Regions from separate parts of the Pseudomonas oryzicola genome, predicted to be linked through region 1. Evidence: predicted binding sites of a transcription regulator. Region 1 holds the regulator's gene; each other region holds the start of a gene.
What was found. Region 1 encodes sigma-54, which starts transcription at its own class of promoters, with help from an activator protein. Its sites were predicted from a motif close to ANTGGCATNNANNTTGCTNT; they were not measured.
Positions count from the first base shown of each region.

Region 2: a site for sigma-54 is predicted at 1,661-1,680, ahead of HU760_RS17295 (CmpA/NrtA family ABC transporter substrate-binding protein). Genes of this name have one in related genera too.
Region 3: a site for sigma-54 is predicted at 1,854-1,873, ahead of glnA (type I glutamate--ammonia ligase). Genes of this name have one in related genera too.

Region 1 covers NZ_JABWRZ020000002.1:335,399-339,930, forward strand. Annotated here, with positions in the region: gene lptA (lipopolysaccharide transport periplasmic protein LptA) at 1-525, shown strand; gene lptC (LPS export ABC transporter periplasmic protein LptC) at 1-14, shown strand, start outside; gene lptB (LPS export ABC transporter ATP-binding protein) at 526-1,251, shown strand; gene HU760_RS19630 (RNA polymerase factor sigma-54) at 1,428-2,921, shown strand; gene hpf (ribosome hibernation-promoting factor, HPF/YfiA family) at 3,001-3,309, shown strand; gene ptsN (PTS IIA-like nitrogen regulatory protein PtsN) at 3,322-3,786, shown strand; gene rapZ (RNase adapter RapZ) at 3,789-4,532, shown strand, end outside.
Region 2 covers NZ_JABWRZ020000001.1:3,750,028-3,754,559, reverse strand. Annotated here, with positions in the region: gene HU760_RS17300 (ANTAR domain-containing response regulator) at 1-395, opposite strand, end outside; gene HU760_RS17295 (CmpA/NrtA family ABC transporter substrate-binding protein) at 407-1,621, opposite strand; gene HU760_RS17290 (quinone-dependent dihydroorotate dehydrogenase) at 1,838-2,860, shown strand; gene rmf (ribosome modulation factor) at 3,011-3,226, opposite strand; gene rlmKL (bifunctional 23S rRNA (guanine(2069)-N(7))-methyltransferase RlmK/23S rRNA (guanine(2445)-N(2))-methyltransferase RlmL) at 3,788-4,532, shown strand, end outside.
Region 3 covers NZ_JABWRZ020000001.1:564,692-569,223, reverse strand. Annotated here, with positions in the region: gene thiI (tRNA uracil 4-sulfurtransferase ThiI) at 27-1,481, opposite strand; gene glnA (type I glutamate--ammonia ligase) at 1,971-3,377, shown strand; gene HU760_RS24425 (chorismate mutase) at 3,549-4,460, shown strand.

The DNA of each region.
Region 1 (4,532 bases):
ATGAGGCTCGTTAAAACCCTCCCCCTTTTGCTCAGCCTGAGCGCAGCACTGGGAAGCGCGAGCGCCCTCGCCCTGCCGAATGACCGTGACCAGCCTATCCGCATCCAGGCCGACAATGCCCACCTGGACGACAAGCAGGGCGTGGCCACCTATACCGGCGACGTGATCATCACCCAGGGTTCGATGATGATCAAAGGCAACACCGTGACCATCACCCGCTCCGCCTCCGGCGACATCGACGTGGTGACTTCGGTGGGCAACCTGGCCTACTTCGAGCAGCAACAAAGCGCCGCCAAGGCGGACAAGATGAAAGGCTGGGCAGTCACCATCCAGTACCAGTCGCAGAAGGACATGGTGATCCTTACCGATCGCGCCAAGGTCGAGAACGAAGGCAACACCACCGAAGGCGAAAAGATCGTCTACAACACCCAGACCCAGGTGGCGACCGCCGGTCGTGGTGGCAACGTGACTTCGCCGCGTCAGCGTATCGACATGGTGATCCAGCCCAAGAAGAAGGCCGAGTAAATGGCAACCCTCAAAGCCCAGCACCTGGCCAAGAGCTACAAGGGGCGGCAGGTCGTACGTGACGTCAGCCTGTCGATCGACAGCGGCCAGATCGTCGGCCTGCTCGGCCCCAACGGCGCCGGCAAGACCACCTGCTTCTACATGATCGTCGGCCTGGTTCAGGCCGATCAGGGGCGCGTGCTGATCGACAACCTCGATGTCAGCCACCAGCCCATGCATGGCCGCGCCCGCGCCGGTATCGGCTACCTGCCGCAGGAAGCCTCGATCTTCCGCAAGCTGTCGGTGGCCGATAACATCATGGCCATTCTCGAGACCCGCAAGGACCTCGACCGCGAAGGCCGTCGCAAGGAACTGGAAAGCCTGCTGCAGGAGTTCCACATCAGCCACATTCGCGACAACCTCGGCATGAGCCTGTCCGGTGGCGAGCGCCGTCGCGTCGAAATCGCCCGCGCACTGGCGACCGCGCCCAAGTTCATCCTGCTGGACGAACCGTTTGCCGGTGTCGACCCGATCTCCGTCGGCGACATCAAGCAGATCATCCACCATCTCAAGGCCAAGGGCATCGGCGTACTGATCACCGACCACAACGTCCGCGAGACCCTGGATATCTGCGAAACCGCCTATATCGTCAATGATGGCCGCCTCATCGCCGAAGGCGACGCCGAGACCATCCTGGCCAACGACCTGGTCAAAGAGGTTTACCTGGGCCACGAGTTCCGGCTCTGAACCCAGTGCGCGCCTGGAGTGCCGGCAATTCGCCCTGCAATCGAGGGTAAAGTTGTTACAGTGCTCTAGGCAAACGCTACAATTTAAGGCATAAAACTTGCTTGATCTGGCGCCCCGGCGCCCTCGTGTAGTGGATGGCGCATGCGCGCCGGCGAACAAGGTATTTAGCCCCAGCCATGAAACCATCGCTCGTCCTAAAAATGGGCCAGCAACTGACGATGACGCCGCAGTTGCAACAGGCCATCCGCCTGCTCCAGCTCTCCACCCTGGACCTCCAACAGGAAATCCAGGAAGCGCTGGAGTCGAACCCGATGCTCGAACGTCAGGAAGACGGCGACGACTTCGACAACAGCGACCCGATGGCGGACAACGCCGAGAACAAACCGGCCGCCGAAGTTCAGGACAACAGCTTCCAGGAAAGCACCACCAGTGCCGACAACCTTGAAGACGGTGAGTGGAGCGAGCGCATTCCCAACGAGCTGCCGGTGGACACCGCCTGGGAAGACATCTACCAGACCAGCGCCAGCAGCCTGCCAAGCAGCGACGATGACGAATGGGACTTCACCACGCGGACATCGGCCGGCGAAAGCCTGCAAAGCCACCTGCTGTGGCAATTGAACCTGGCACCGATGTCGGACACCGACCGACTGATTGCGGTCACCCTGATCGACAGCATCAATGGCCAGGGCTACCTGGAAGACACCCTCGAGGAGATCTGTGCCGGTTTCGACCCCGAGCTGGATATCGAACTGGACGAGGTCGAAGCGGTGCTGCACCGCATCCAGCAGTTCGAGCCGGCTGGTGTCGGTGCCCGCAACCTGGGCGAATGCCTGCTGCTGCAACTGCGCCAGCTGCCAGCCAACACCCCGTGGATGACCGAAGCCAAGCGCCTGGTCACCGATTTCATCGACCTGCTCGGCAGCCGCGACTACAGCCAGCTGATGCGGCGCATGAAAATCAAGGAAGACGAGCTGCGCCAGGTCATCGAGCTGGTACAGAGCCTCAACCCGCGCCCCGGTTCGCAGATCGAGTCCAGCGAGCCTGAGTACGTGGTGCCCGACGTCATCGTGCGCAAGGACAATGACCGCTGGCTGGTGGAGCTGAACCAGGAAGCCATCCCGCGGCTGCGCGTCAACCCGCAGTACGCCGGGTTCGTGCGCCGGGCCGACACCAGTGCCGACAACACCTTCATGCGCAACCAGCTGCAGGAAGCGCGCTGGTTCATCAAGAGCCTGCAAAGCCGCAACGAGACGCTGATGAAGGTGGCCACGCAGATCGTCGAGCACCAGCGCGGCTTCCTCGACCACGGCGACGAAGCGATGAAACCCCTGGTGCTGCATGACATCGCCGAGGCGGTAGGCATGCACGAGTCGACCATTTCGCGGGTTACCACGCAGAAATACATGCACACGCCACGTGGCATCTACGAACTGAAATACTTTTTCTCCAGCCACGTCAGCACCTCCGAAGGCGGAGAATGCTCGTCCACGGCGATCCGTGCGATCATCAAGAAACTGGTTGCGGCGGAAAATCAGAAAAAGCCATTGAGTGACAGCAAGATCGCTGGTTTACTGGAGGCACAAGGCATCCAGGTAGCCCGTCGCACCGTCGCCAAGTATCGCGAGTCCCTCGGCATCGCACCGTCGAGTGAACGCAAGCGACTGATGTAGCCCCTGAGATGCGCCACAGCGTTTGTGGGGCAGGTGCAAGACCTGCCTCTTTATGCACGGGCAACAAAGGAGAAGCTGTATGCAAGTCAATATCAGTGGACAGCATGTAGAAGTCACCCAGCCACTGCGCGATTACGTGCTTGAAAAACTCGCTCGGGTGGAAAGTCACTTCGACAAGATTACCAACGTGCAGGTCATCATGAAGGTCGAGAAGCTGCAACAGAAGGTCGAGGCGACCCTGCAGATTCCCGGCGGCGAAGTGGTTGCCAACGCCGAACACGAAGACATGTATGCAGCGATCGACGCCTTGGCTGACAAGCTCGACCGCCAACTGAAAAAACACAAGGAAAAACAGCAAAGCCTGCTGCAAGGTGCAGCCGCCCGCTGATACCCCTCATCCATGATCCGACTTGAAACCATCCTGACCCCCGGCCGTTCCCTGGTGAACGTGCCGGGCGGCAGTAAGAAGCGCGCCCTGGAAAAGGTCGCTACCGTCATCGCCGAACAAGTGCCAGAACTGGAGATGCAGGACGTCTTCGAAAAACTGGTTGCCCGGGAAAAACTCGGCTCGACCGGTTTCGGTAATGGCATCGCCATACCGCACTGCCGGCTTCAAGGATGTTCCGCTCCGGTCAGCGCCCTGCTGCACCTGGAAGCTCCTATCGACTATGACGCCATCGACGGTGCTCCAGTGGACCTGCTGTTCGTCCTGCTGGTGCCTGAAGCCGCTACCGATGCTCATCTGGAGTTGCTGCGACAGATTGCCAGCATGCTTGATCGCAAGGAGGTACGTGATCGCCTGCGTGCGGCCACCAGCAGCGAGGCCCTGTTCCAGGTTGTCCTGGACGTACAGAACGAGCACTGAACATGCGCCTGATCATCGTCAGCGGCCGGTCCGGCTCCGGCAAGAGCACCGCCCTCGATGTCCTGGAAGACAACGGTTTCTACTGCATTGACAACCTGCCCGCCGGGCTGCTGCCGCAACTGGCGGAAAACGCGCTGATCAACACCGAGTTGCTGCAACCCAAGGTCGCCGTGTCGATCGACGCACGCAACCTGCCCAGCCACCTGTCCCGTTTTCCCGAGTTGCTCGAGGAAGCCCGCGCCCGGCATATCCAGTGTGACGTGCTGTACCTCGACGCAGACGAAGACACGCTGCTCAAGCGTTTTTCGGAAACCCGTCGACGCCACCCGCTGACCAACGCCAACCGCTCGCTGGCGGAGGCGATTCGCGTAGAGAGCGCCCTGCTGGGGCCGATTTCCGACCTGGCCGACCTCAAGATCGACACCACCAGCCTGAACCTGTACCAGCTGCGCGATTCGATCAAGCTGCGCCTGCTCAACCAGCCCGAGCCTGGCACTGCATTCCTGGTCGAGTCGTTCGGTTTCAAGCGCGGCATGCCAGTCGATGCCGACCTGGTGTTCGACGTGCGCTGCCTGCCCAATCCCTACTGGAAGCCCGAGTTGCGTGAGCATTCCGGCCTGGAGCAACCGGTGATCGACTATCTGGCCGCGCAGCCGGACGTCGAAGAAATGTTCAACGACATTTCCAGCTACCTGCTCAAGTGGCTGCCCCGCTTCGCCGCCAGTAACCGTGCCTACGTCACCATT
Region 2 (4,532 bases), on a different contig from region 1:
GCCAGCAGTTGCGCCTTCAGCGCCTGGTCACTTTCGAAGCGGGCCATGGCCACATCCAGGATCGGCTGCAGCCGCGCAGCATGGATGCCTTCGACGATGTAGGCGCTGACGCCCGCCTGGATCGCCTGGCGCATCACCGCGGGATCGTGTTCGTCGGTAAACAGTACGATGGGCCGCGGCTGGTCGCGGCTGACCAGCACCACCTGCTCCATCACATCACGGTCGGGTGAATCGGTATCGATCAGCACCACGTCCGGGCGCACTGTTTCGACGCAGGCAGGCAGGTCGATGGTCAGGCCTGGGGCTTCGGTGACCTCGAAACCGGCCTCGCTCAGTGCCGCCTTGAGACGGCCGAGTTTGTTCTGGGTATCGTCGATCAGCAGGATACGCAACATGGTCGTCCCCCTTACGCGCCGACACGGGTATCGGGCAGCTCGCCCAGGGCATGCAGGCTGAAACTGCGGGCGTAGGCGTAGGGGTCGCTGCCATCCCAGCGGGTGCCGTCGATCAGCAGGCTGCTGCGCATTGCCTGTTCGGGGCAGGCCACGCCCAGGCTTTGCGCGGCTTCACGGTACAGCGCCAGTTGCTGGACCTGGGTGGCCACGCCGAGGTAGTCGGGGTCTTCGCGCAGCAGGCCCCAGCGGCGAAACTGGGTCATGAACCACATGCCATCTGACAGGTAAGGCAGGTTGGCCCTGCCATGATCGTGCAGACGCAAGGCGTGCGGGTCTTGCCAGTGGTTGCCCAGGCCGTCCTGGTAATGGCCGAGCAGGCGCGGTTCGATGCGCTCCAGCGGGGTGTCCAGGTAGGCGCTGCCACTGAGCAGCTGTGCGGTGCTGCGGCGGTTCTCCGGGCTTTGCTCGATGAAGCGGCTGGCGGCGAGGATCGCCTTGATCAGTGCGCGGGCGCTGTTGGGGTATTGTTCGGCGAAGGCGCGGGCACAGGCCAGGACCTTTTCCGGGTGGTCCGGCCAGATCGACTGGCTGGTGGCCAGGGTGAAGCCCTGGCCCCTGGCCACGGCATCGGCAGCCCAGGGTTCGCCTACGCAGAAGCCGTCGATGCGCCCGGCCTGGATGTGCGCGGCCATCTGCGCTGGCGGCACCACCACGCTGTCGACGTCGCGCAACGGGTGGATGCCCTGGCTGGCCAGCCAGTAATACAACCACATGGCATGGGTGCCGGTGGGGAAGGTCTGGGCGAAGGTCAGGCGTGCGCCATGCTGGTGCACCAGGCGTGCCAGTGCTTCGGGGTTGGTCACGCCCTTGCGCTGCAGGGCTGGGGACAAGTTGATTGCCTGGGCATTCTGGTTCAGCCCCATGAGCACGGCCATGGCGCTGGCCGGTACGCCGCCGATGCCCAGGTGCACGGCGTAGGCCAGGCCATACAGGCAATGCGCCGCATCCAGTTCGCCGCTGACCAGTTTGTCGCGCAGCCCGGCCCAGGAACCCTGGCGCTTGAGGTTCAGGGTAAGGCCATGTTGCTGGGCGAAGCCCTGGGTGGCGGCGACCACCACCGAGGCGCAGTCGGTCAGGGCCATGTAACCGATATTCAGGCTGGGCTTTTCCGGCGCGTCGCTGCCGTTGACCCAGGCCAGGGGCGTTGCTCGGGGTACAGTGTTCACAAGGTTCCTCGCCCGTACTGATAAGGCTGTAGGTTTACTGGTGCAACGCATGTGCCACCTGGCAGGGCCCTGCGCCAGCAATTGTCTTGTGCTGCCTGTTCCGGCCTCATCGCCGGCAAGCCGGCGATGGGCTGCACAGCGGCCCCATGATTTGCTGTCATGCCAGCCCCACGCTGGCTATAATCGCCCGCTCATTCACCCCGAGCCTTGCCGCCCATGTATACCCTGGCCCGCCAGCTGCTGTTCAAGCTTTCTCCGGAAACCTCCCACGACCTTTCCCTGGACCTGATCGGTGCCGGTGGCCGGCTCGGCCTCAACGGCATGCTGTGCAAGCAGCCGGCGGCATTGCCGGTTACGGTCATGGGCTTGAACTTCGCCAACCCGGTAGGGCTGGCGGCCGGCCTGGACAAGAACGGCGCGGCCATCGACGGTTTCGCCCAGCTGGGCTTCGGCTTTGTCGAGATCGGTACGGTCACCCCACGTCCGCAACCGGGCAACCCCAAGCCACGCCTGTTCCGCCTGCCGGAGGCCACGGCGATCATCAACCGCATGGGCTTCAACAACCTGGGCGTCGATCACCTGCTCGGTCGAGTGCGCGCGGCACGTTACAAAGGCGTGCTGGGCATCAACATCGGCAAGAACTTCGACACCCCGGTCGAGCGCGCCGTCGATGACTACCTGATCTGCCTGGACAAGGTCTACACCGACGCCAGCTACATCACCGTCAATGTCAGTTCACCGAACACTCCGGGCCTGCGCAGCCTGCAGTTCGGCGATTCGCTCAAGCAACTGCTCGATGCCCTGGCCGAGCGCCGCGAGCAACTGGCAGGCGCGCACGGCAAGCGCGTGCCGCTGGCGATCAAGATTGCCCCGGACATGAGCGACGAAGAAACCGCACTGGTGGCCGCCGCGCTGATGGAGTCGGGCATGGATGCGGTGATCGCCACCAACACCACGCTGGGCCGTGAAGGTGTCGAAGGGCTGCCGTACGGTGGCGAGGCCGGCGGCCTGTCGGGCGCGCCGGTGCTGGAGAAGAGCACCCACATCGTCAAGGTGCTGGCGGGCGAGCTGGGCGGCAAATTGCCGATCATTGCGGCCGGGGGCATTACCGAAGGCCGCCATGCTGCAGAAAAGATCGCTGCCGGTGCGAGCCTGGTGCAGATCTACTCGGGCTTCATCTACAAGGGGCCGGCGCTGATTCGCGAGGCGGTGGACGCGATCGCTGCGATGCCGCGTTGACCTGACGGGCCCATTTGCCGGGGAACCTGCGAAAAAGCCAGCGTGGATGCCGAATCGAAGCCATAAAAAAGGGCCCCATCAAGGGGCCCCTGGGCCTTCGCCCGCCGCCCGGATAGGGCGTGCATGGTAAATCGAATTCAGTGTCCTCGTTCAGCCAACGGCGTGATTTTCGTTGAGTCTATGGATGCCAGCGGTGCCAGTCATTCCGTCCCAGTTATCACCGCGACCTTCACGCCAGCCGTTGATCCAGGCTTGGCGAACAGAAGGAAGATTGAAGGGGCAAAGTTCGCGGGATTTGCCGGTGACCCCGTATTGGTAGCCACGTGAATATGCTCTTTCCAACGGATCACGCTTAAGTCTTCTCATAGGGTGTTGCCCTCACTTGTTGACTGTAATGTCCCGTCGGCCTCTCCGAGGCCGGGCAGAGTCTTTCTGCCGGTGTGCGCTCGCTGCCGGCGTGGCGAGCTGAAAGTGCCGCCTCGTTGCGAAGCGGCCTGAGACCAGTTCTATCGAATGCAGGTCACGGTGTGAATGATCGATTTGTCATAAGGACGTAACCTTTCCAAGGGTGAGGGGATAAGTAAATAAATGCGACTCAACCTTGTTTACCGTTGAGCCCGCTATGATCAGGGTTTGCTGAACATTGACGCCATTTCGCCAGCGCGGCTTGCGGATGACGGAAATAATTTGAAATGCGACGAAGGGTCACATTGGCCCCGCTGTCGCCAGAATTTTACGTACTGCCTGATGATCTAAGCTGTCCTTGCCACTGGGCCAGGCGCAGATTGGTCAGGCGGCCCGGCCGTTCACCGCACGCTCGCGTGCCGGGGAAGGCCACCCGCATGCCTGCTGGAAAGGGGTGCGGGCAAACATCGCGGGGCGATGCGTCGCTCCGTCAGTCAAATAGCCCAAGGCGCTGGATTACTCATGTCGGACCGTTTCGAACTCTACCTCACCTGCCCCAAAGGCCTGGAAGGCCTGCTTGCCGAAGAAGCCCGGGGCCTCGGCCTGGATGACGTGCGCGAGCACACCTCGGCCATCCGCGGCGCCGCCGACATGGAAACCGCCTACCGCCTGTGCCTGTGGTCACGTCTGGCCAACCGGGTACTGCTGGTGCTCAAGCGCTTCTCCATGAAGAACGCCGACGACCTTTATCACGGCGTGCATGCTGTCGACTGGGCCGACCACCTGGCTGCCGACGGCACCCTGGCGGTGGAATTCAGTGGCCACGGTTCCGGCATCGACAACACCCACTTCGGTGCGCTGAAGGTCAAGGATGCGATCGTCGACAAGCTGCGCAACCGCGAAGGCCAGCGCCCGTCAGTGGAAAAGATCGACCCTGACGTACGTGTGCACCTGCGCCTGGACCGTGGTGAAGCCATCCTCTCCCTCGACCTGTCCGGGCACAGCCTGCACCAGCGTGGCTACCGCTTGCAGCAAGGCGCTGCACCGCTGAAGGAAAACCTGGCGGCGGCGGTGCTGATCCGTGCCGGTTGGCCGCGCATTGCCGCCGAAGGTGGCGCGCTGGCCGACCCGATGTGCGGTGTCGGTACCTTCCTGGTCGAAGCTGCGATGATCGCCGCCGACATCGCCCCCAACCTCAAGCGTGAACGTTGGGGCTTCAGTGCCTGGCTCGGCCACGTGCCGGCGTTGTGGCGCAAGGTGCATGAAG
Region 3 (4,532 bases), on a different contig from region 1:
TGCTGCCGCCATACAGCCCTGGCGTCTTATGCCGGACGATAAACACGCACATTGGCATGTCCCTCACTGAGCAGGTGGTGTGCGTGCAGACGGCTCATCACACCTTTGTCGCAATACAGCAAGTACTGGCGATTGGCGTCCAGGTGCTTGAACTTGCTGTTGATGGCATAGAACGGCATGGCCTGGACTTCGATACCGTCCAGCACCAGAGGTTCGTCTTCCTGGGCATCGGGGTGACGAATGTCGATGACGATCTGCCCGGGCAGCGCCTCGGTCACTTCCTCGATTTCGATGTCCTTGCCCAGCTCATCGATCACATGATCGATGGAAATGAACTTGGCCCGCTCCAGGGCGCGCTCCAGCACGGCCATGTCGAACTGCTTCTCTTCATGCTCCATGCGATGACGCTTGGCATGCGTGGTCGGGTTCACCGAGATCACGCCGCAATATTCTGGCATGTGCTTGGCGAAGTCGGCGGTGCCGATCTCGGTGGCCTGGTCGATGATGTCCTGCTTGTGGCTGGCCAGCAGCGGGCGCAGCACCAGTTTGTCGGTGGCCGAGTCGATGATCGACAGGTTCGGCAGGGTCTGGCTGGACACCTGGGAAATCGCCTCGCCGGTCACCAGCGCATCGATCTGCAGGCGGTCTGCCATATGGGCCGCACCACGCAGCATCATGCGTTTGAGCGTTACGCCCATGTAGCTGTTGTCGACCTTGTTGAGGATCTCGCCGACCACTTCTTCGAACGGCACGCTGATGAACAGCACGCGCTGGCTGCTGCCGTACTTCTTCCACAGGTAGTGGGCCACTTCCATTACACCCAACTCGTGGGCACGGCCACCGAGGTTGAAGAAGCAGAAATGGGTCATCAGGCCACGACGCATCATCTGGTAGGCCGCCACGGTGGAATCGAAGCCACCGGACATCAGCACCAGGGTCTGCTCCAGGGCACCCAGCGGGTAGCCGCCGATGCCGTTGTGCTGGCTATGGATCACGTACAGGCGTTGGTCGCGGATTTCGATGCGCACCAGTACATCCGGGCTCTTCAGCTCGATACCGGCGGCGCCGCATTGCTGGCGCAGCTGGCTGCCGACGTAGCGGTCGACGTCCATCGAGGTGAAGTCATGGTGGCCGCCGCGCTTGCAGCGCACGGCGAAGTACTTGCCGGCCAGCAAATGGCCGAAGTGGTGCTTGCACTTGGCAACGATGTCGTCGAAGTCCCCCAGTGGGTACTCCTCTACCTGCAGGAAGTGGGTGATACCCGGTGTGCAGGTGAGGCGCTCGATCATCTCGCGCTGGGCTTTCTCGTCTTCGACGCGGGTGACCACTTCGAGATTGTCCCAGACACCATCGACCACGAGCTCAGGGTCGAGGTCCTTGAGCACGTTGCGGATATTCTTGCCGAGCTGGCGGATGAAGCGCTTGCGCACCGGCCGGCTCTTGATGGTGATTTCTGGGAAGACTTTGACGATAAGTTTCATTGGTTAACAGCGCGCGCAGGGCCTGCCGAAAATGAGGGGCGCGAATTATAGCGGAAATTGCTCAGGATTTGACCAACTTTTGATCAGAAGCTTTCAGATAAATGCACAGGGCGGGTTTTGCGCAGCCTGGTCCGGCCCTTTCGCGGGCAAACCCGCGCCCACAGGGGCCACACAGATTTCGAAGGCTGTGCAGCCCCTGTGGGAGCGAGTCCACCCGCGAAGAGCCCCCAAAGAAAGCACACCACCCAACCAGTGCACACTATTAGTGCACTGCTACCAAAATTCGCATCTTAAGGGTGCATTTTTTCCACCCGACATGCCGGCAGGTGCCCACAAACGCCCCTTTTTATCCCGCGCTCGCCATTTTCGGGCACTGGCATGCAATTTGCTCCCTTGTGAGGCAGGTACGCTTGGCCGACTATCCGCGCCCGGCAACACCCTTTTTCCAGGGCAGCGGCCCACCGCGCCCTAGACCATCCGGAGGACAACATGTCGAAGTCGGTTCAACTCATCAAAGATCATGACGTCAAGTGGATTGATCTGCGTTTCACGGACACCAAAGGCACTCAGCACCACGTGACCATGCCGGCGCGTGATGCGCTGGACGACGACTTCTTCGAAGTCGGCAAGATGTTCGACGGCTCCTCCATCGCTGGCTGGAAAGGCATCGAAGCCTCCGACATGATTCTGATGCCGGTCGACGAAACTGCCGTACTGGACCCGTTCACCGAAGAACCGACCCTGATCCTGACCTGCGACATCGTCGATCCGTCGAGCATGCAGGGCTACGACCGTGACCCACGCGCCATCGCCAAGCGTGCCGAAGAGTACCTGAAGAGCACCGGCATCGGTGACACCGTATTCGCCGGCCCCGAACCAGAGTTCTTCATCTTCGACGAGGTGAAGTTCCAGTCGGACATCTCCGGTTCGATGTTCAAGATCTTCTCCGAGCAAGGCTCGTGGATGACCGGCGCTGACATCGAAGGCGGCAACAAGGGCCACCGTCCAGGCGTGAAAGGCGGCTACTTCCCGGTCCCGCCGTTCGACCACGACCACGAAATCCGTACTGCCATGTGCAACGCACTGGAAGAAATGGGCCAGACCGTCGAAGTCCACCACCACGAAGTGGCGACTGCCGGTCAGAACGAAATCGGCGTCAAGTTCAACACCCTGGTGAAGAAGGCTGACGAAGTACAGGCCCTGAAGTACGTGGTGCACAACGTTGCCGACGCTTACGGCCGCACCGCCACCTTCATGCCGAAGCCACTGTACGGCGACAACGGCTCGGGCATGCACGTGCACATGTCGATCTGGAAAGACGGCAAGAACACCTTCGCCGGTGAAGGCTATGCCGGCCTGTCCGACACCGCCCTGTACTTCATCGGCGGCATCATCAAGCACGGCAAGGCCCTGAACGGCTTCACCAACCCGTCGACCAACTCCTACAAGCGTCTGGTCCCAGGCTTCGAAGCCCCGGTAATGCTGGCCTACTCGGCTCGCAACCGCTCCGCCTCGATCCGTATTCCTTACGTTGGCAGCCCGAAAGCCCGCCGTATCGAAGCACGCTTCCCGGACCCATCGGCCAACCCGTACCTGGCCTTCGCGGCCCTGCTGATGGCCGGCCTGGACGGTATCCAGAACAAGATCCACCCAGGCGATGCGGCCGACAAGAACCTGTACGACCTGCCGCCTGAAGAGGCCAAGGACATTCCGCAGGTTTGCGGCAGCCTGAAGGAGGCCCTGGAAGAGCTGGACAAGGGCCGTGCGTTCCTGACCAAGGGCGGCGTGTTCTCCGACGACTTCATCGATGCCTTCATCGAGCTGAAGAGCGAAGAAGAGATCAAGGTCCGTACCTTCGTACACCCGCTGGAATACGAGCTGTACTACAGCTGCTGATCTGATCGGCGCCTCGCGCTGATGACATGATCACAACGGCCTCCCTCGGGAGGCCGTTTTATTTTCTTCGCTTTAATCGATCTCGCTCCTACAAAGCAAAGGGATGTTACTGACATTTCCCTGTAGCAAGCACTCTCAAGGTAGACGCCCATTCACAACGGACGTCATGCTATGCGCAGATTTCTACCCGCAGTTCTGACCTTATCCGCCCTTCTCGCCGGCTGCAGCAGCCAACCCGGGGCGGTACAGTCGCAAGTGCTTTATCGCGCCACCGGCAGCTGGGACGGCACCCCCTACACCCACTATCCGGATGGCCAGCCCGTGCTATCACTGGTGAAAGTCAGCATTCCACCCCATACCACCCTCGACTGGCACTGCCACCAGGCGCTCAACCTCGGTTATCTGGAAACGGGCGAACTGGAGGTGGAAACCCGCGACGGCAAGCGAACGACATTAACTGCAGGCAACACGCTGGCTGAGCTGGTAGGCGAGGTGCACCGTGGCAGAACGACACGACAATCCGCCACGGTGATGATATTTCACGTCGCGAACGAGGAACTGGCCTTATCCACGCCGCAAGACCAGTGCCCAGGGCGACCGCCGTCAGCCGAGGAGCCGCTGGATACCTTGCTCGATGCTATTGAGCAGCGCCTGGCAAGCGCCGAGTTCGTCGCACTACACAAATGGGACAGAGGTCAGCCCGTGCAGGACGGCAAGCGCGAGCTGCAAATACTCGATGGCGTGCGCAATAACGCTTGGCGCTACCAATTGCCAGCCGAACGGGCAGCGGCTTTCTTCGCCGACCAGATCGAAGCACACAAAATGGTGCAATACAGCTTGCTTAACCGCTGGCACAGTCGAGGCCGAACACCAGATACACCTCGTCGGGATCTCAAGCAGGAGTTACGCCCGGAGCTGGATGCCTTGCAAGCCAAGCTCCTGCAGCATCTGGCCAGCCTGCCAAGCGATAGCGGTTCCGCGTGCAACCAACGGCTGACGATCTCGATCAACGAGCGCGGCTTATCGCCACTGATGAAACAAGCCTTGGTTCGCGCAACGGGTCAACTGTGCGATCCGCACTGAAACTTCTATGCTCCATATTGGTGCATCTAGAGGGCAGAGGCCGCTGGATGCACCCCAAAAAAGGTCACAAGA